DNA from 3 places in the Nocardioides sp. AE5 genome. Region 3 is predicted to be linked to each of the others. Evidence: predicted binding sites of a transcription regulator. Region 3 holds the regulator's gene; each other region holds the start of a gene.

What was found. The regulator HrcA, encoded in region 3, represses chaperone genes, less so after heat shock. The targets are predictions, from matches to a motif close to TTGGCACTCGNNNNNNNCGAGTGCCAA.
Region 1: groES (co-chaperone GroES) is a predicted target of HrcA. The motif match lies at 3,440-3,466, and genes of this name have one in related genera.
Region 2: groL (chaperonin GroEL) is a predicted target of HrcA. The motif match lies at 4,201-4,227, and genes of this name have one in related genera.

What each region holds. Positions count from the first base shown of each region.
Region 1 is NZ_JAUZVI010000004.1:254,359-260,987, forward strand. Features, by position in the region: gene Q9R27_RS08770 (hypothetical protein) at 1-972, shown strand, start outside; gene groL (chaperonin GroEL) at 1,191-2,813, opposite strand; gene groES (co-chaperone GroES) at 2,980-3,276, opposite strand; gene Q9R27_RS08785 (class I SAM-dependent methyltransferase) at 3,537-4,724, shown strand; gene Q9R27_RS08790 (glycoside hydrolase family 3 N-terminal domain-containing protein) at 4,740-6,353, opposite strand; gene Q9R27_RS08795 (oxygenase MpaB family protein) at 6,353-6,629, opposite strand, start outside.
Region 2 is NZ_JAUZVI010000014.1:65,598-72,226, reverse strand. Features, by position in the region: gene Q9R27_RS17410 (NUDIX domain-containing protein) at 1-8, opposite strand, end outside; gene Q9R27_RS17405 (methyltransferase domain-containing protein) at 102-758, shown strand; gene Q9R27_RS17400 (antitoxin) at 1,029-1,256, opposite strand; gene miaA (tRNA (adenosine(37)-N6)-dimethylallyltransferase MiaA) at 1,330-2,271, shown strand; gene dapF (diaminopimelate epimerase) at 2,381-3,238, shown strand; gene Q9R27_RS17385 (hypothetical protein) at 3,280-4,149, shown strand; gene groL (chaperonin GroEL) at 4,355-5,992, shown strand; gene Q9R27_RS17375 (hypothetical protein) at 6,109-6,629, shown strand, end outside.
Region 3 is NZ_JAUZVI010000002.1:165,070-171,698, forward strand. Features, by position in the region: gene hemW (radical SAM family heme chaperone HemW) at 1-738, shown strand, start outside; gene Q9R27_RS03885 (DUF3097 domain-containing protein) at 767-1,618, opposite strand; gene Q9R27_RS03890 (MBL fold metallo-hydrolase) at 1,638-2,489, opposite strand; gene Q9R27_RS03895 (hypothetical protein) at 2,574-3,263, opposite strand; gene hrcA (heat-inducible transcriptional repressor HrcA) at 3,430-4,452, shown strand; gene dnaJ (molecular chaperone DnaJ) at 4,478-5,653, shown strand; gene Q9R27_RS03910 (16S rRNA (uracil(1498)-N(3))-methyltransferase) at 5,653-6,408, shown strand; gene Q9R27_RS03915 (cytochrome P450) at 6,431-6,629, shown strand, end outside.

The DNA of each region.
Region 1 (6,629 bases), on a different contig from region 3:
GGCGTCCTGTTGCTCACCTCCGTGGTGGTGGGACGGTTGTCCCGGGGCGACTTCCTCCGGCTCACCGCCGCTGCGCTCCTCGGTGCGGCCGTGCCGATCGTGGCCACGCTGGGCTGGTGCCTTGCCGCCGGGGTCGGCCTGGACGAACTCGCCTATGCCGTCTTCGGGTTCCGCTCCGATGCGCTCGAGGTGATCGGGTCGCAGATGCTGGGCAACTCGAAGAAGCGGGCGGTGATCATCACGCTCTTCTTCGTGCTGACCGGGATGGCCCTCTTCATGGTCCTGCTCGCCACGCGATTGCGCGAGGCGTGGCGCGCGCATCCCGGCATCACCGCGGCCACCTGCGCCGTGATCGCGGTGGACGGGGCCAGCCTCGGGCTCAGCGGCAGCTTCTGGAGTCCCTACCTGCACCTGCTCACGCCGGCCACCCTGCTGGCGGTGCTGCTGCTCGCCGGCGCCTCGGAGACGGCGTACACCTGGGCGCGCCGCTCGGTCGGGTTCGCCGTGGCGTCGGCGGCAGCGGGCCTGGTGGTGTGGGTCGGGCAGAACGCGGTCGGCTTCACCTCGCCGCAGGCCTACGCGACCGGTGAGGCGATCGAGGCTGCCGCGCAGCGCGGGGACACGATCATGGTGCACGGCGGGCGGGCGGACATCGTGATGGGCGCCAACCTGGCGGCGCCGTACCCGTATCTGTGGAGCCTGCCGATGCGTGCCCTGGACGGCGACCGCACCCAGATGGTGGAGCACCTGACCGGGGAGGACCGGGTGACCTGGTTCGTGGAGTGGATCCCGCTCGACGAGTGGACCAGCGAGGGCACGATCGACCTGGAGGTGGCGCTCGACCTGGGCTACGTACGCCACGGTTCGGCCTGCGGCGGCGCCCCGGTCTACCTCCGCAACGACGTCGAGCGCGCTGATCTGGCGCCCGAGTGCGGCTCCCCGTGGCGGATGTGGGACCGGCTCCTGGATTGAGCGGCCGGCCCGGTGGTCCGCGCTGACGACGTACGCCGTGACTTGTACGGTGCTGGCGCCGCTACCCCATCCATCAACTTGTGCGGTGCTGTTGACGAAAGAGGGGTGCACAGCACTACTCAAGCGACAAGGACTCCGCGTTACATGCGGGATTGCGGTGGCCGGAAGTGGCGGACGGCCCGCAGCGCCGAAGCACTGCGGGCCGTCTGCGGAGTGGATCAGTGGCCGTGACCGTGACCGTGACCGGCCGCGGGCTCGTCCTCTTCCTCTTCGGGTTTCTCGACGACCAGGGTCTCGGTCGTCAGCAGCATGGCTGCGATCGAGGTGGCGTTGACCAGCGCGGAGCGGGTCACCTTCACCGGGTCGAGCACGCCCTGGGCAACCAGGTCGCCGTATTCACCGGTGGCCGCGTTGTAGCCCTGGCCGACGCCGAGCTCACGGACCTTGGTGGTCACCACGTAGCCGTTCTCGCCACCGTTCTCGGCGATCCAGCGCAGCGGCTCGTCGGCAGCCTTGCGGACCACGCGGACACCGACGGCCTCGTCACCGTCCAGGCCGAGGTCACCCTCGAGCGCGGCAACGGCGTGGATCAGCGCGGAACCACCGCCGGGGACGATGCCCTCCTCGATCGCGGCGCGCGTCGCGGAGACGGCGTCCTCGATCCGGTGCTTCTTCTCCTTCAGCTCCACCTCGGTGGCGGCGCCGACCTTGATCACGCAGACGCCACCGGCGAGCTTGGCGAGGCGCTCCTGGAGCTTCTCGCGGTCCCAGTCGGAGTCGCTGTTCTCGATCTCGGCCTTGATCTGGGCAACCCGTGCCTCGACACCGGACGCCTCACCGGCGCCTTCGACGATGGTGGTGTTGTCCTTGGTGACCACGACGCGGCGGGCCTGGCCCAGCACTTCGAGGCCGACCTGGTCCAGCTTGAGGCCGATCTCGGGAGCGATCACCTGGCCACCGGTCAGGATCGCGATGTCCTGCAGCATGGCCTTGCGCCGGTCACCGAACGCGGGCGCCTTGACGGCGACGGCGTTGAAAGTGCCCTTGATCTTGTTGACGACCAGGGTAGACAGGGCCTCGCCCTCGACGTCCTCGGCCAGGATGAAGAGCGGCTTCCCGGTCGCGATGACCTTCTCCAGCAGCGGCAGCAGGTCGGAGATCGCGGAGATCTTGCCCTGGTGCAGCAGGATGTAGGGGTCCTCCAGGACCGCTTCCATCCGCTCGGCGTCGGTGACGAAGTATTGCGAGATGTAGCCCTTGTCGAACTGCATCCCCTCGGTGAAGTCGAGCTCGGTGCCCATGGTGTTGGACTCCTCGACGGTGATCACACCGTCCTTGCCGACCTTGTCGAAGGCCTGCGCGAGCAGGTCACCGATGTGCTTGTCGCGGCTGGAGATGGTCGCCACCGAGGACATGTCCTCGACGGAGTCGACCTCGCGGGCAGCCTCGAGCAGCGCGTCACTGACGGCAGCGGCCGCAGCGTCCATGCCGCGCTTGAGGCCCATCGGGTTGATCCCGGCGGCCACGGCACGCAGGCCCTCGTGGACCATCGCCTGGGCCAGCACGGTGGCGGTGGTGGTGCCGTCACCGGCGATGTCGTTGGTCTTGGTGGCAACTTCCTTGGTCAGTTGCGCACCGAGGTTCTCGAACGGGTCGTCGAGTTCCACCTCCCGGGCCACGGTGACACCGTCGTTGGTGATGGTGGGAGCGCCCCACTTCTTGTCCAACACGACGTAGCGGCCCTTGGGGCCGAGCGTCACCTTGACTGCGTTGGCCAGGGCGTCGACGCCCCGCTCCAGCGCGCGACGAGCATCCTCGTCGAACTCAAGAATCTTCGGCATTGCTTCTCCTCAATAGAACTCAGGGGACGAAATGGCAGCAGCCCGCCGGTGGCCACGAGGACCCCTGGCGGGCTGGCGCCCGGCTGCCGAGGCGGACGAAGGAGGCGACCTTTGAGCGGAGCGGTCGTCGACCGAGGCCAACGCCGGCAGCCGGGATGCCAGTCCGTCAGGAAACGATGGCGAGGACGTCGCGGGCGTTGAGGATCAGGTACTCCACACCGCCGTACTTGACCTCGGTGCCGCCGTACTTGCTGTAGATGACCTTGTCGCCGACCGAGATGTCCATCGGGACGCGCTCGTCACCGTCGTCGTTGAAGCGACCCGGGCCGACCGCCACGACCTCGCCCTCCTGGGGCTTCTCCTTGGCGGTGTCGGGGATGACCAGGCCCGATGCCGTGGTCTCCTCCGCCTCGAGCTGCTTGACGATGATGCGGTCCTCGAGAGGCTTGATGTTGACCGACACGTGTCGACCTCCACTTTCTCCACTTGTTCTGGTTCACGGGCTGGGCGACCCACGTGGAGCGGGTCTCCCGGGAAGTTTGAGCCTGCAGATGAGTACGCCGTCGCGGGGGTCGCACTCGGTTGCAAGCGCTGGCACCCTCAGGGCGAGAGTGCCAGAACAGACGTTAGCACTCTCCTCAAGTGAGTGCCAGAGTCGGGGCCGCCCGGATCCGCCCAGACGCCGCTATCGGCGCCGCGAGCACCGTCGGCGAGGATGGACGCATGGATCTCGAGACCTTCACCTGGTTGCTGGGCGACGATGGCCAGCGCCTCCTCGAGGCGGCCACCCACGCGTACGCCGATGCCGACGGTGACCCGGTGCGCTCGGCCGCCGCCGTACGCAGGCTCGAGTCCGACCCCGACCGGGCCGCGGCCGCGCTGACCCAGGCGCAGTTGAGGGCGCGCGCCGTGGCGAAGTTCGACGCCGACGCGACCAGCATGTACTTCACCCCCGACGCCCTGGAGCAGGCCACCCGGCGCCGCGTGGCCGACCACCGGGCCGCCCGGCTCGCCGCCGCCGAACCGCCGAGCGTGCTCGATCTCGGCTGCGGCATCGGCGGCGACCTGGTCGCCTTCGCCCGCGCCGGACTGACCGTCGCCGGCGTCGACCTCGACCCGGTGCGCGTCGCGATCGCCCAAGCCAACCTGGCCGCCCTCGGCCTGGGCGGCGCCGTCCAGGCCACCGACGGCACCCGGCTCGACCTCGACGGCTTCGGCGCGGTCTTCGCCGACCCGGCACGGCGCCGCGGACGCGGCCGGGTCTTCGACGCCGAGGGCTGGACCCCGCCGTGGACCTTCGTCCAGGGACTCTTCGACCGCCCCTCCGTGGTCAAGCTGGCGCCGGGCATCGACCACGACCTGATCCCCGAGGGCACCGAGGCGGAATGGGTCAGCGAGGCCGGCGAGGTGAAGGAGGCCGTGCTCTGGTCGTCGTACCTGGCGATCGCCCGGCGCCGCGCCACGGTGCTCCCTGCTGCCGGCGGCCTGGCCACCCTGACCGAGGCCGACGACCCGTGGCAGGGCAAGGACCGGCCGGTCCGTGCATTGGGCGACTTCCTCTACGAACCTGACGGCGCGGTGATCCGTGCCGGCCTGGTCACCGCGGTCGCGGCCGGGGTCGACGGCGGCCTGCTCGACGAGCACATCGCCTATGTCACCGCCGACGGCGCCTTCCGCTCCCCCTTCGCCCGCGGCTACCGCGTGATCGAGGAACTGCCCTATCGCGAGAAGCCGCTGCGGGCGGCGCTGCGCGAGCGCGGCATCGGCCGGCTGACCATCAAGAAGCGTGGCGTCGACGTGGTCCCCGAGCAGTTGCGCAAGCGCCTCGCCCTGCACGGCGAGCAGGAGGCGACCCTGGTGCTGACCCGCATCGCCGGCGCGGGCACTGCCCTGCTGGTGCAGCCCCTCTGAGCGCACGCGCTCCGCTCAGCAGCCCGTCCGCTCCACGCCGTCCACCTCAACCGGCAACGTCCCGGGTGCCCTCGCCCGGCCGGTGAGCACGGCCACCAGCGCCTCCATCGCCGCCGGGGTCTCGCCGTACGTCGCGATCCGCACCGGCGCGTCACTGCGGCCCAGCACGTACGGCGTGTCCGTGGCCACCACGATGTCCGCCCGGGGCGCTGCCCGGCCCGGTCCCGCCAGCGCCACCGTCTTGCCGCGGCCCAGCGGCACACCCGCAGCCCGGGCGGCAGCCTCCAGGCGCCGGGCCCGCTGCGAGGAGCCGACCACGGTGATGCCGTCGGGCACCAGGTTGCCCTCACATGGCCCTGCGACCACCGTGATCGCACCCGCCGAGAGCGCCCGTGAGGCCTCCTCCCCGCTGCCGGGCGCTGCCTGCTCGGTCTCCGTTGCGGCCAGGTGGATCATCTGGGCCAGCATCCGCGTCGCTGCTTCGTCGAGCCGTTCGGCGGGCAGGTCGCCGGACTCGACCGCGGCGACGATCGCGGCGCGGGCGACACGCGGGTCGGGCGGCATCAGCACCACGTCGACCCCGGCCGCCAGCGCCAGGACCGACGCCTCGCCGGAACGGTGGCCGGCCTGCACGCCGGCCATCTCGACGGCGTCGGTCATCACCAGGCCGTCGAAGCCGAGGTCGTCGCGGAGCAGGCCGGTGACCACTTCCCCGGAGAGGCTGGCGGGCGTCCCGGGGTCGATCGCCCGTACGTCGATGTGCCCGACCATGATGGTGGGCACGCCGGCAGCGACCGCCTCCCGGAACGGGACCAGGTCGGTCCCGTCCAGTTCGGCCCGGGTCCGGTCCTGCACCGGGAGCTCATGGTGGCTGTCGGCGGGCACCGAGCCGTGGCCCGGGAAGTGCTTGGGCACCGGCAACAACCCGGCCTCGGCGATCCCGGTGGCAGCAGCGACCGCCTGGTCGGCCACCACGGCAGGATCGCTGCCGGGCGAGCGGGATCCGATGGTGGGATCGTCCGGCCCGGACGTCACGTCCGCGATCGGCGCATAGGCGGTGGTGAAGCCGAGGTCGGCCAGCTCCGCAGCGCTGGCCCGTGCGGCGTTCCTGGTCAGGTCGACGTCACCGGCGGCCCCGGCGGACATGAACGTGGGGAACTCGGTGGCACCGGCCTTGACCCGCGCGACCTGTCCGCCTTCCTGGTCGACGCTGATCATCAACGGACGGTCCACCTCGGCCCGCAGGCGCTGGTTGCTCTCCCGGATCTGGTCGGTGGAGGTGATGTTGTCGCTGAAGACGATGACCCCGCCCAGGTGGAGCTCCTCGACCAGGTCGACCGGCGCCGAGGTGCCGCGATAGCGGGCCACGATCACCTGGCCCGCCCGCTCCGCAAGCGTCATCGCCTCCACCTGCCGCGCCGCCTCGGCGAGCTCGGCCGCCGACGGTCGCAGTGCCCGCAACGCCGTCGGCTCCACCGAGACCGGCGGTGCGGTCTCGACGACCCGGGGACCGGACGACTCCCCCGGCCCCGACCCACTGCCCGTGCAGCCGGTCAGGACCAGGCCGAGGGCCAGTCCGATCGCCGGCAGCAGGCCCCGCTTCACGGCCAGCGGGCCACCGGCGGCCATCAGGTCGGCAGGTCCATCGTCGTACCCCCGCGGGCAAGGATCGATCGCTCGGTGCGGGAGACGAGGGCGAAGAGTTGCCGGTTGCCACCGACCCGGCGCCGTTCCGGCACGACGTGCCGCGAGGCCCGCACTCCCGCGGCGATCCCACGGAACGCGGCCTCGTGCACCGGACTCCAGCGCATCCCGTAGAGGTCGCGCACCCGCGGTGGCAGCAGGCCGCGGACCACGAAGTTGTTGGCCCGCACGCCGGGGCGCATCAGCACCGGCACGGGCATG
Region 2 (6,629 bases), on a different contig from region 3:
CGGTTCATGACATTGACCCTACCCATGCGCGCTCCCCGCGGCCCGGGGGCGACGCCACAGGGTTTGACTTCACCTTGACATGAACATGCATGCTCGGTGCCATGACTGAGAACGAACAGACCCCGGCTGCGCACTGGGAGGCCCGATACACCGCGGACGGCAAGGACCAGATCTGGTCCGGGCGCGTCAACACCACCGTCGCCGACGTGGCCGCCACGCTCACCCCGGGCAGGTCGCTGGACCTGGGCTGCGGCGAGGGCGGCGACGTGGTCTGGTTGGCGGAACAGGGCTGGCAGGCCACCGGCGTCGACATCTCGCCGAGCGCGGTCGCGCGGGGCCGCGCCGCAGCAGCGGCGGCCGGGGTCGAGGCGATCTTCGAGGCGACCGACCTGACCGAATGGCGGACGCAGGACGAGTTCGACCTGGTCACCGCAACCTTCTTCCACTCCCAGGTCGAATTGGAGCGGACCCGGATCCTGCGGTATGCCGCCAGCCGGGTCGCCGCGGGCGGACATCTCCTGGTGGTCTCGCACGCCGGGTTCCCGCCGTGGGCCCGAGCGCACGATGAGGAAGGTCACGAGGGACACCGTCACTCCCATGACTTCCTCACCCCCGAGCAGGAGATCGCGGAGCTCGATCTCGATGCGGGCTCGTGGCGCACGGTGCTCGCCGAGACGCGTACTCGCGATGCCGTCGGCCCGGACGGCGAGGAGGCGGTGCTGGAGGACGGGGTGGTCCTGCTGCGGCGTACCGCCTGAGGCCTGCGCGTCGCGGGCATCGCACTACGGGCCACGCGGCGCGCATCGCACGGGGCCACGTCGCGCCCGTCGCACGGGGTAACGTCGCGCGCATCGCACTACCGCGCCCTTGTGTTGGCTTTGCACCCCGCTGGCGAGGTGCACAGGCGCATGGACCGGGCTTTACAAGGGGCCGAGCCGGCTCTACAAGGGAGCCGGCCGGGTGGAGCAGCCCGGAAATGCACGAGGGGCCCGGGAAGTCCCGGGCCCCTCAGGCTTGGCGCAGGCAGGTCACTTGACGTCGCCGTCGGCCTTGCCGTCGAGCTTGTCCAGCGCCTCCTTCGCCTTGTCCACCGCGGTGTCGGCCTTGTCGCCTAGCTTGCCGCCGGTCTTGTCGTTGACGAAGTCCTTGGCCTTGTCGAGGCCGTCACCGATCTTCTCGCCGTGCTTGTCGACGGCGTCGGCGGCCTTGTCCTTGATGTCGCCGCTCTTGCCCTTGAGCTTGTCGAGGAATCCCATGTGCTTCTCCTTCGTTCCAGCCGTGACGGTCGTGTCCGCGGCCCGAGATGTTGACTCTGGAAGACTAGGCCCCATGTCCGATTCATCCCAGCCACCGGACGCAGTGCCGGTGATCGCCGTGGTCGGGCCGACCGCGGCAGGGAAGACGGACCTCTCCCTGGCACTCGCCGAACGGCTCGGCGGCGAGGTGGTCAACACCGACGCGATGCAGGTCTATCGCGGGATGGACATCGGCACCGCCAAGCAGCCGCCCGACCAGCGCCGCGGCATCACCCACCACCTGCTCGACTTCCTCGACATCGACCAGGTGGCCTCGGTGGCGGAGTTCCAGGCGCTGGCCCGCGCCACCATCACCCGGCTCCGCGACGCCGGTACGACGCCGATCCTGGTCGGCGGCTCGGCGCTCTACACCCGCGCCGTGCTCGACGAGTTCGCGTTCCCCGGCACCGATCCCGACGTACGCCGCCGGCTCACCGATGAGCTGGAGCGCGTCGGGTCCGGCGTACTCCATGAGCGCCTGGCGACGCTGGACCCCGATGCTGCCGCAGCCATCCTGGCCTCCAACGGACGTCGGATCGTACGGGCGCTCGAGGTGATCGAGCTGACCGGTGAGAAGTTCAGCGCCACCTTGCCGCGCCTGGCGTACGCCGTGGCGAACGCGCACCAGATCGGCGTCGCGATCGACCGGGCCACGTTGCACCAGCGGATCGAGCGCCGGGTGGACGCGATGTTCGAAGCAGGCTTCGTCGACGAGGTCGCTGCCCTGGTGGAGCGGGGGTTGGCCGGGGCCCGGACCGCGAGTCGCGCGATCGGCTATCCGGAGGTGATGGCGCACCTGCGGGGCGAACTCACCGAGGCGGAGGCCCGGGAGCGGACCGTGATCGCGACGCGCCGCTTCGCGCGCCGCCAGGACCAGTGGTTCCGCAAGGACCCGCGGATCACCTGGCTGGCCTGGGACGACCCCGACCTGGCCGACAAGGCAGCGGCCCTGGTCCCACGAACGCTCACTCATTGATGCTCGAAAGCTCAATCCTTGATGCCGTTACGACAACGATTGAGCTTTCGGACCACAACGACTGAGCGTTCGGAGCGCAACGAGTGAGCGTTCGTGGGGACGTGGAAGGATGGGCGGCGTGAGTGAGTACGACTTCGTCAAGGGACACGGCACCGAGAACGACTTCATCCTGGTCCCGGACGCCAGCGGCAAGATCGAGCTGAGCCCCGCCCAGGTGGTCCGGCTCTGCGACCGCCGGGCCGGGATCGGCGCCGATGGCGTGATCCGGGTCGTGCGCACGGACGCGACCGACGACCCGGCGGCGGTCGCGGCGCGCGGCGAGGCGCGGTGGTTCATGGACTATCGCAACGCCGACGGCTCCGTCTCCGAGATGTGCGGCAACGGGGTCCGCGTCCTCGCCCTCTACCTGGCCACCCACTCCACGATCGACCCGCGCGAGCCGCTCAAGGTGGCCACCCGCGCCGGCATCAAGACGGTCACCTTCTCCGTCGACGACGAGATCGAGGGCGGCATCGCGATCACCGTCGACATGGGCGAGCCCTCCTTCGGGCCCGAGTCGAAGGTCGGTGTCGGCGAGCGCACCTGGGCGGCGGTGAACGTCGACATGGGCAATCCGCACGCGGTGGCCTTCGTCGACGACCTGGCCGAGGCCGGCGACCTGCTCACCGAGCCGGCGTACGACGCGGAGGTCTATCCGCACGGCGTCAACATCGAGTTCGTCACCCGCCAGGGCGACCACCACGTCGCGATGCGGGTCCACGAGCGCGGGTCGGGCGAGACCCGCTCGTGCGGCACCGGTGCCTGTGCGGTGATGGCGGCGACCGCGCTGGCCGACGGCGCCGAGCGGGGTACGCCGTACGTCGTCGACGTGCCGGGCGGTCGGCTGCGCATCGAGTGGACCGACGACAACCGGATCCTGATGACCGGCCCGGCCCGGATCGTCGCCGAGGGCACCACCACTCTCTGAGGGCACTCCCAACGCAGGGCGACACCCACTAGGCTCGCTCCATGGCCGACGTCTTGCTGGTGACCTGCGCCGGGCTGCCCGATGGCGAGCCGCGCGGCGACCTGCTGGTCGACGCCTTCGCGGCCCGCGGTACGACGGCGCGCTGGGTGGCCTGGGACGACGCGGAGGTCGACTGGGCCGGCGCCGGTGCGGTCTGCCTGCGCTCCACCTGGGACTACGACGCCCGGTACGACGAGTTCCTGGCGTGGGCGCGCCGGATCGAGGCGGCCGGGGCGCACCTGCTCAACGGTGCCGGGCTGTTTGCCTGGAACACCGACAAGGCCTACCTGCCCGAGCTCGCTGCCGCCGGCGTACCGGTGGTGCCGACGATCGTGGTGGACGGCGAGGAGGAGTTGCCGCCCGCGATCGCCGAGTTCTTCACGGCCGTGGTCAAGCCGCGTACGGCGGCGGGCGGGCGTGGCGTGGTGGTCTTCGACATGGCCGACGGAGGCCCCGGCGACCTGGACGAGTCCCAGCTCTCGCCGGGCCCGTGGGTGGTGCAGCCGCTGGTCGAGTCGATCCACGACGAGGGGGAGTGGTCGGTCTTCGTGCTCGGCGGTGAGGTGGTCTCGGCGAGCAGGAAGGTGCCGGCCGCCGGCGACATCCGGGTGCACGAGGAGTACGGCGGATCCATGGTCGCCGCGACTCCCTCGGCGGAGCATCGTGAGGTGGCCGAGCGCGCCGTACGGGCCGCGCAGCGACTGTGCGGCGTCGAGCTTCCCTATGCCCGCGTGGACCAGATGCGCCTGGCCGACGGGACCTGGGCGGTCAGCGAACTGGAGGTCACCGAGCCGAGCCTCTACCTCGACGTGCTGCCCGACAACGCGGGCCGGTTCGCCGACACCGTGCTGGCCCACCTGGGACGCCCCTGACCGGACCCCGGGTCGCCTTGCACTCTCAGGGGTCGAGTGCTAAACATGGGGCTGGCACTCTCACCATGAGAGTGACAACAAACGGGACCGGTGAGTTGAGGTCCGAAGCGTCGGCGGGAAGGGTCCGCCGGGTCAGCCGGATCGTCCGTCGCGGGCAGCTCCCCGACTCCGTTCCAACTCTTATGCAGCAAGGAACGCAGGAGTTATGCCGAAGCTGATTGCTTTCAACGAAGAGGCGCGCCGCGGCCTCGAGCGGGGCATGAACACCCTCGCCGACGCCGTCAAGGTGACGCTGGGCCCCAAGGGTCGCAACGTCGTCCTGGAGAAGAAGTGGGGCGCCCCCACGATCACCAACGACGGTGTCTCGATCGCCAAGGAGATCGAGCTCGAGGACCCCTACGAGAAGATCGGCGCCGAGCTGGTCAAGGAGGTCGCCAAGAAGACCGACGACGTCGCCGGTGACGGGACGACCACGGCCACCGTGCTCGCCCAGGCGATGGTCCGCGAGGGTCTGCGCAACGTGGCCGCGGGTGCGAACCCGATGGGCCTCAAGCGTGGCATCGAGGCCGCTGTCGAGGCCGTGTCCTCGCAGCTCCTCGGCATGGCCAAGGACATCGAGACCAAGGAGCAGATCGCCTCTGCCGCCACCATCTCCGCAGGTGGCGACACCACCGTCGGTGACGCCATCGCCGAGGCGATGGACAAGGTCGGCAAGGAAGGCGTGATCACGGTCGAGGAGTCGAACACGTTCGGCATCGACCTTGAGCTCACCGAGGGCATGCGGTTCGACAAGGGCTACATCTCGGCCTACTTCGTCACCGACCCGGAGCGGATGGAGACCGTCCTGGAGGACGCCTACATCCTGATCGCCAACCAGAAGATCTCCAACGTCAAGGACATGCTCCCGGTCCTGGAGAAGGTCATGCAGTCCGGCAAGCCGCTGCTGATCCTGGCCGAGGACGTCGACGGCGAGGCCCTGTCCACCCTCGTGGTGAACAAGATCCGTGGCACCTTCAAGTCCGCTGCCGTCAAGGCGCCGGGCTTCGGTGACCGCCGCAAGGCCATGCTGCAGGACATCGCGATCCTGACCGGCGGTCAGGTCATCTCCGAGGAGGTCGGCCTCAAGCTCGAGTCGACCGGCCTGGAGCTGCTCGGCCAGGCCCGCAAGGTCGTCATCACCAAGGACGAGACCACCATCGTCGAGGGTGCCGGCGACCAGGCCCAGATCGAGGGTCGGGTCAACCAGATCCGCGCCGAGATCGAGAAGTCGGACTCCGACTACGACCGCGAGAAGCTGCAGGAGCGCCTGGCCAAGCTGGCCGGCGGTGTTGCGGTGATCAAGGTCGGCGCGGCCACCGAGGTCGAGCTCAAGGAGCGCAAGCACCGCATCGAGGACGCCGTCCGCAACGCGAAGGCCGCCGTCGAGGAGGGCATCGTCGCCGGAGGTGGCGTGGCGCTGGTCCAGGCTGCCGCCACCGCGTTCGACAAGCTCGAGCTCTCCGGTGACGAGGCCACGGGTGCCAACATCGTGCGCGTCGCCACCGAGGCCCCGCTCAAGCAGATCGCGATCAACGCCGGCCTCGAGGGCGGCGTCATCTCGGAGAAGGTCCGCAACCTGGAGTCCGGCCACGGGCTCAACGCGGCCACCGGTGAGTACGTCGACATGATCGCCGCCGGCATCATCGACCCGGCCAAGGTGACCCGCTCTGCCCTGCAGAACGCGGCCTCCATCGCGGCCCTGTTCCTGACCACCGAGGCCGTCGTTGCCGACAAGCCGGAGAAGGCTGCCCCGATGGGCGACCCGTCCGGTGGCATGGGCGGCATGGGCGGCATGGACTTCTGATCCGCACCAGCACCAGGCGAACGGCCCCGGGGATCCCCCGGGGCCGTTCGGCATTTCCGGGTGCGCGCGGGGCTGTTTCCGTGTCCGGCGTTGAATGGCGTGCCTACACTCGTGCCATGCGCAGATCACTCCTCGTCGTCCCCGCCGTGCTGGCGGCCCTGGCCGTGACCGGTTGTGGGGACAAGGAAGTCCAGAACACGTCCGGCGAGCCGACCGGCGACCCGACGTCGTCGTCTGCGCCCGCGACGCCCAACTCCGCAAAGATCAGCGAGGAGGAGTTCTGCGACAACATCGTGGCAGTCATCTCCTCGACCGACGCGAGCAAGGACCCGCTGGTGGACCTGCTCTCCGACGGGATGCCCGCGGAGATGTCGCCCGAGGCCACGGCCGGCGTTCAGGTCCTGATCGACAACGCCGGCAAGATGTCCGACCCCAAGGACGTCTTCAAGGTCTACCAGGACCTCCCCGAGGCGGACCAGGAGTCGCTCCAGGCGCTCGGCATGTACGTCGGGACGGCGTGCGGCGAGCAGATGCTCAAGCAGATGGTGGCGCTGCTGCCCAGCGAGGTTCCCGAGGGGCTGAAGTCGCTGAGCCCCGAGGACCTGCCCTCGCAGTTGCAGGAGCTCCTGCCTTCGGA
Region 3 (6,629 bases):
CCGCACGTGCTGGAGGTGCTTGAGCGCACCCATGACCCGCGTCGGGTGCCGACGGTGGTGCAGTGGGCCCGCCAGGCGGGCTTCGAGCAGGTGAGCCTGGACCTGATCTATGGCACGCCGGGGGAGTCGATGGCCGACTGGCAGGCCTCCCTGGCTGCGGTGCTGGCCTGTGGACCCGACCACGTCTCGGCGTACTCCCTGATCGTCGAGGAGGGCACCGCGCTGGCTCGGCGGGTGCGTCGTGGCGAGGTGCCGATGACCGATGACGACGACCTGGCCGACAAGTACCTCGTCGCCGATGCGGCCCTGCAGGCGGCCGGCCTGGGCTGGTACGAGGTCTCCAACTGGGCCACCGAACGGGGCCAGCGCTGCGAGCACAACATGCTCTACTGGTCCGGCGATGACTGGTGGGGTGTCGGCCCGGGTGCGCATTCGCACGTGGGCGGGGTGCGTTGGTGGAACGTGAAGCATCCGGCGGCGTACGCGCAACGGCTCGCCGGCGGGGTGAGCCCGGCGCTGGCGCGTGAGGTGCTCGACGAGGAGACCCGGCGGGTGGAGCGGGTGCTGCTCGAGGTGCGCCTGGCCGATGGCCTGGCGCTCGACGTGCTCGACGAGGTGGGCCGGGGTGCGGTGGCCGACCTGGTGGCACGCGACCTGGTCACCGTGGCGGGTGACCGGTTGGTGCTGACCACCGAGGGGCGCCTGCTGGCCGATGCGGTGGTCCGCGACCTGGTCTGAGCGGCGGCCGGTGGCGTCGGCCGGGACCTCAGGTGGTGACGAAGTCGATCAGTTCCTCGACCCGGCCGAGCAGCGCCGGATCCAGGTCCTGGAATCCGCGTACGCCGCCGAGGATGTGCTTCCAGGCCCGGGCGATGTCGGTCTGGTTGCGGTGCGGCCAGCCGAGTTGCTGGCACACGCCGTACTTCCACTCGATGGTGCGCGGCACGTCCGGCCACCGCTCGAAGCCGAGCCGCTGCGGCTTGACCGCGGCCCAGATGTCGATGAACGGGTGGCCCACGATCAGCACGTGCTTGCCGACCGGTGAGTGCGCGATCGAACTGGCGATCCGGCTCTCCTTGGACCCCTTGACCAGGTGATCGACCAGGACGCCGACCTTCCGGTCCGGTCCCGGCTTGAAGTCGCGCAGGTGGTCGGAGAGGTCGTCGACGCCGCCGAGGTACTCCACCACGACGCCCTCGATCCGCAGGTCGTCGCCCCAGACCTTCTCGACCAGTTCGGCATCGTGGCGGCCCTCGACGAAGATCCGGCTGGCCCGCGCCACTCGCGCCCTGGCGTCATGGACCGCGATCGAGCCCGACGCGGTCCGGGTCGGCTTCGCGGGCGCCTTGAGCCGGGTCGGGCGGGTCAGGATCACCGGCTTGCCCTCGAGCAGGAAGCCGGGCCCGAGCGGGAACGTACGCCGCTTCCGGCAGCGGTCCTCCAGGGTCACCGTGTCGATGTCGCGGTCGACGGCGACCACTTCGCCGCACCAGTCGGTGGTGATCTCCTCGAGCACCATGCCCAGGTCGGCCTCGACTTCCACGGCACGGCCGTTTCTGGGGGCACGCCAGTCGGTGGAGAGTACGTCGGAGCCATAGCGATCGCGCGGGGAAGTCACCCGACCGAGGCTAGTTCGTTCAGATCAGCGGGAGGCGCTTCGACGCGCGGGGCAACTGGTGATAGCCACGGCGTACGGCGTGCTCCAGGCGGTCCTGTGGCCAGGGCCACTCACCCTGCGCCAGGGCCTGCGAGGCCGGTACGCCGCGCCCGGCCAGGTCGCGGATGGTCTCGGCGACGATGCCGATCCCGGCCCGTTGCTCGTGCACGAAGTCGAGGCCGACCACTGCGCCGTGCCCGGGGATGACGACGGTGGTGTCGGTCATCAGTGCGATGACCAGGTCCAGCGACGTCGGCCATTCCATCGGCCAGCAGTCATCGCCGTACGCCGGGGGAGCGGACTCCTCGACCAGGTCACCGGCGACCACCACGTCCGCGTCCGGCACGCGGACCACCAGGTCGCCGGCGGTGTGGCCGCGCCCGGGATGGAGCAGTTCGACCTGGCGGTCGCCGAGGTCGAGCACGCGCGCCGAGGAGAAGGTATCGGTGGGCACCGCCACCGGTGATGCGTCGATCTCCGCCGCCCGCTCGCCACCGCCCTCGCTGCCGTCGTACGGCGCCCGGTTGGCGCCGAAGGCGACCAGCGCCTCCGCGGTGGCCTCGTGGGCATGGATCGGGACCGCGCCCAGGGCGGCGTTGCCCAGGACGTGGTCGAAGTGCGCGTGGGTGTTGACCGCGGCGATCACCGGGCCGGCGCCGAGGCGCTCGATGGCGGCCAGGGTGCGGGTCATCTCCCGGCTGGAGGCCGTGGTGTCCACCACGACCACGCCGTGCTGGCCGCCGATCACCGTGGTGTTCACGTCGAACCACGGGTGGCGGATCACCCAGATGCGGTCGGCGACTTCGCGCGGCAAGGCAGGGGAGGAGGGCACAGGTTCAGGGTAGCCACCGCAACGATTGAGCTTTCGCGCATCAACGATTGAGCGTTCGCGACGCAACGAGTGAGCGTTCGTGGGTCAGCAGATGCCGGAGTGCAGATGGGAGCTGAGCAGGGCGGCGAGTTCCTCGGGGTCGCGGGCCGGGCGGGGGAAGTCGATCCTGCTCATGTGGCCGCCCTCGGGCTCGAGCCAGGAGAGGCGCAGGCCACTCGGGGTGAGGTCGTGCACGGCGACGCCCAACACGTTGCCGACCCGCTGCCCGGTCGCCATCGCGACCGCCTGGCGCAGTTCGTCCTGGTGGCACTCGTTGGCATGCGCCATCGTGCCGCGCAGGTAGCCGGCGTTGAGCCGGTGGGCGGGGCTGCGGAACTCGCGGGTCGGCACCGTGGTGTGGCGCTCGGCGCCGTTGCTGGTGGAGACCAAGGTGACCAGGCCGATCTCCAGGGTGATCACCCGGACCACCTGCTGGTGGGCACATCCGCCGGCCAGGCGCAGCCGCCCGGCCAGGATCACCGACTCGTCGCCCGGCGCCAGGTCGCTGGAGATCCGCAGCAGGGCGTTGCTGGCCTGGGACGCGGCGCGGTCCAGGACGCTGTCGATGGGGGCCAGGAAGGTCGGGATGCCGCAGTCGTCCTGGACGGTGACGCCCTCGGAGAGGTCGTACGCCGCGCCCTCGACGACCAGGTCCACCGCCGAGGGGGCGGCCAGGATGCTGCGGGCGTGGCCGGCCAGGGCTGCAGGGTCGTGCGAGGGTTGGGTGATCGGCATGTAGGGATCTCCTTCGTGATGACTAAGGTGAGCCTAACCTCACTTCAGCGTGATCGGCAACGGTGGTCCGCCATTTTGCCGACGGGCGAGTAGGATTGGCACTCGAAGTTGATGAGTGCCAGACGGATGGCGCAGGAACGGACCGGACCAGACAGGAGTGCTGCAGATGATGGAAGATCGTCGCCTCGCCGTGCTCCGGGCGATCGTCGAGGACTACGTCTCCACCGAGGAGCCGGTCGGGTCCAAGGCACTGGTCGAGCGCCACCAGCTCGGCGTCTCGCCGGCCACGGTTCGCAACGACATGGCCGCCCTCGAGGACGAGGGGCTGATCCACCAGCCGCACACCAGTGCCGGCCGGGTGCCCACTGACAAGGGCTACCGCCTCTTCGTCGACAAGCTCACCACGCTCAAGCCGATGAGCGCACCCGAGCAGCGCGCCATCGCCAACTTCCTGGAGGGCTCGGTCGACCTCGACGACGTGGTCCAGCGCAGCGTGCGCCTGCTCGCCCAGCTGACCCGCCAGGTCGCCGTCGTGCAATACCCGACACTGAGCCGCAGCACCGTGCGCCACGTCGAGTTGGTGGCCCTGGCCCCGACCAGGCTGCTGATCGTGCTCATCCTCTCCACCGGGCGTGTCGAGCAACGACTGGCGGATCTGGCCGACGAACTCGACGATGAGTCACTGGCAGTGCTGCGCAGCGCGGTGAACCTGGCCATCACCGGCGAGATCATCGCGGAGGCGGTCATGGCACTCGACGGCGTACCGGAAGCGGTCGAGCCGACCGTGCGGCCGGCCGCGGAACTGGTCTGCGCCACCCTGGCCGAGGCGATGAGCGACCACCGCTCGGACGAGCGGATCCTGGTCGGCGGCACCTCCAACCTGGCCCGGTTCGGCGAGGGGTTCGACACCACCCTCCGGCCACTGCTCGAGGCGCTCGAGGAGCACGTGGTGCTGCTCAAGCTCCTCGGCGAGACCGGCGCCGCGGGTGCCCTGACCGTGCGGATCGGTCACGAGGGCCCCTACCAGGAACTGGCCGGCACCAGCGTCGTGGCGACCGGCTACGGTCCCGAGGACCAGGCGGTGGCCTCCCTCGGCATCGTCGGCCCGACCCGCATGGACTATCCGGGGACGATGACGACCGTGCGGGCCGTGGCCCGCTACATGTCACGGATCCTCGACGAAGCGTGAACCACACCAGCAACGAGAAGGACTCATGAGTCAGGACCTCTACCAGCTCCTCGGCGTGCCCCGTGACGCCGAGCCGGACGCCATCAAGAAGGCCTACCGCAAGTTGGCCAGACAGCTGCACCCGGACGTGAACCCGGACCCCGAGACCCAGGAGCGGTTCAAGGAGGTCTCGATGGCCTACGAGGTGCTCAGCGACCCGCAGAAGCGCGCCGCCTATGACCGCGGCGGCGACCCGTTCGGGGGCGGCGTGGGCGCCGGTGGCTTCGGCCAGGGCGCCGGCTTCTCCTTCACCGACATCATGGATGCCTTCTTCGGCGGCCAGGGCGGCGGAGGCGGTGGCGGTGGCCGGGGGCCCCGCCCGCGCGTACGCCGGGGCCAGGACGCCCTGATCCGGCTCGAGGTCGAGCTCGCCGAGGCCGCCTTCGGGGTGACCCGCGAGCTGAAGGTCGACACCGCCGTGGTCTGCGAGACCTGCCACGGCGACGGTGCCGCACCCGGCAGCAAGCCGGTCACCTGTGAGACCTGCCGCGGCCAGGGCGAGGTGGCCCAGGTGCAGCGTTCCTTCCTCGGCGAGATCCGGACCCTGCGCCCGTGTGCGGCCTGCCGGGGCTTCGGCACGATCATCCCCGACCCGTGCCGCGACTGCTCCGGTGAGGGCCGGGTCCGCTCGCGCCGCAACCTGACCGTCAAGATCCCCGCCGGTGTCGACGAGGGCACCCGCGTCCAGCTCAGCGGTCAGGGCGAGGTCGGCCCCGGCGGCGGTCCCGCCGGCGACCTCTTCGTGGAGATCCACGTCGCCGCGCACAAGACCTTCACCCGCCACGGCAACAACCTGCACTGCGAGGTCACCGTGCCGATGACCGCAGCCGCCCTCGGGGTCACCCTGACCCTGCCCACGCTGGAGGCCGACCTGGCTGGGCCGGACTCGGAGCTGGAGACCTCCTTCGACCTCGAGATCAAGCCCGGCACCCAGTCCGGCACCGAGCAGGTGCTGCGCGCGAAGGGCGTCCCGGGCCTGCGCAACGTCGGTCGCGGCGACCTGGTCGTCACGGTCGCGGTGGAGACCCCGACCCGCATCGATGCCCGTCAGGAGGAACTGCTCCGCGAGCTGGCCGCGCTGCGCGGCGAGGAGCAGCCGGACGGCGGCGTCCAGGCCACCCAGAAGTCCGTCTTCGGGCGCCTGCGCGACGCGTTCCACTGATGTCGCTCCCGGTCCACCTGGTCCCGGCACTGGTCGGCGTCGCCGTCGGTGATGTGATCGAGGTGACCGGGGATGAGGCGCACCATGCCGTCGCGGTACGCCGGATCCGCGTCGGCGAGCAGGTGGTCCTCACCGACGGTGCCGGGATCGCGGCCACCGGCACCGTGACCGGGACCGGAAAGCGCCGCCTCGACGTCGAGGTCACCGCGCTCGAGGAAGCGGCCTTGCCGACGCCGCAGGTCACCGTCGTCCAGGCCCTGCCCAAGGGGGACCGCGGCGAACTGGCGGTCGAGGTGCTCACCGAGATCGGCGTACAGCGGATCGTGCCGTGGGCCGCCGAGCGCTCGGTGGCCGTGTGGCGCGGTGAGCGGGCGGCGAAGTCCCACGCGAAGTGGGCGAACACCGCCCGGGAGGCCGCGAAGCAGGCCCGGCGCTCGTGGTTCCCCGAGGTCACCGAGTTGGCAGGCACCGCCGCGGTGGTGGAGATGCTGGCCGGCGTGGACACGGCGGTCGTGCTGCACGAGGCGGCCACGGTGCCCCTGGTCGACGTACCCCTGTCGGCATCGGGCACGATTGCCCTCGTCGTCGGCCCCGAGGGTGGGATCAGCGACAAGGAGCTCGAACTCTTCACCGCAGCAGGTGTCACGCCGGTGCGGATGGGGCAAGAGGTGATGCGGACATCCACCGCCGGCGTTGCCGCGGTGGCCGCGCTCCTCTCCCGCACCGCCCGGTGGGGGAGCTCCCCGGACCATTGAGAAGATCAGGAACGCTGGAGACATGATGCAGATCAAGCGACGGGTGCTCGGACTCGTCCGCGGCGCCTTGCTCAAGGTGATGCCCGCCCAGACCATCGACCTCTCCCGCCTGGACAAGGTCCCCGAGTCGATGGGGTGGCCGCTGAAGCGGGACGGCTTCGACCCGACGCCCCGGATCGCCGAGACCCGCACCACCGAGCCGGTCCACCACCTCACCTCGC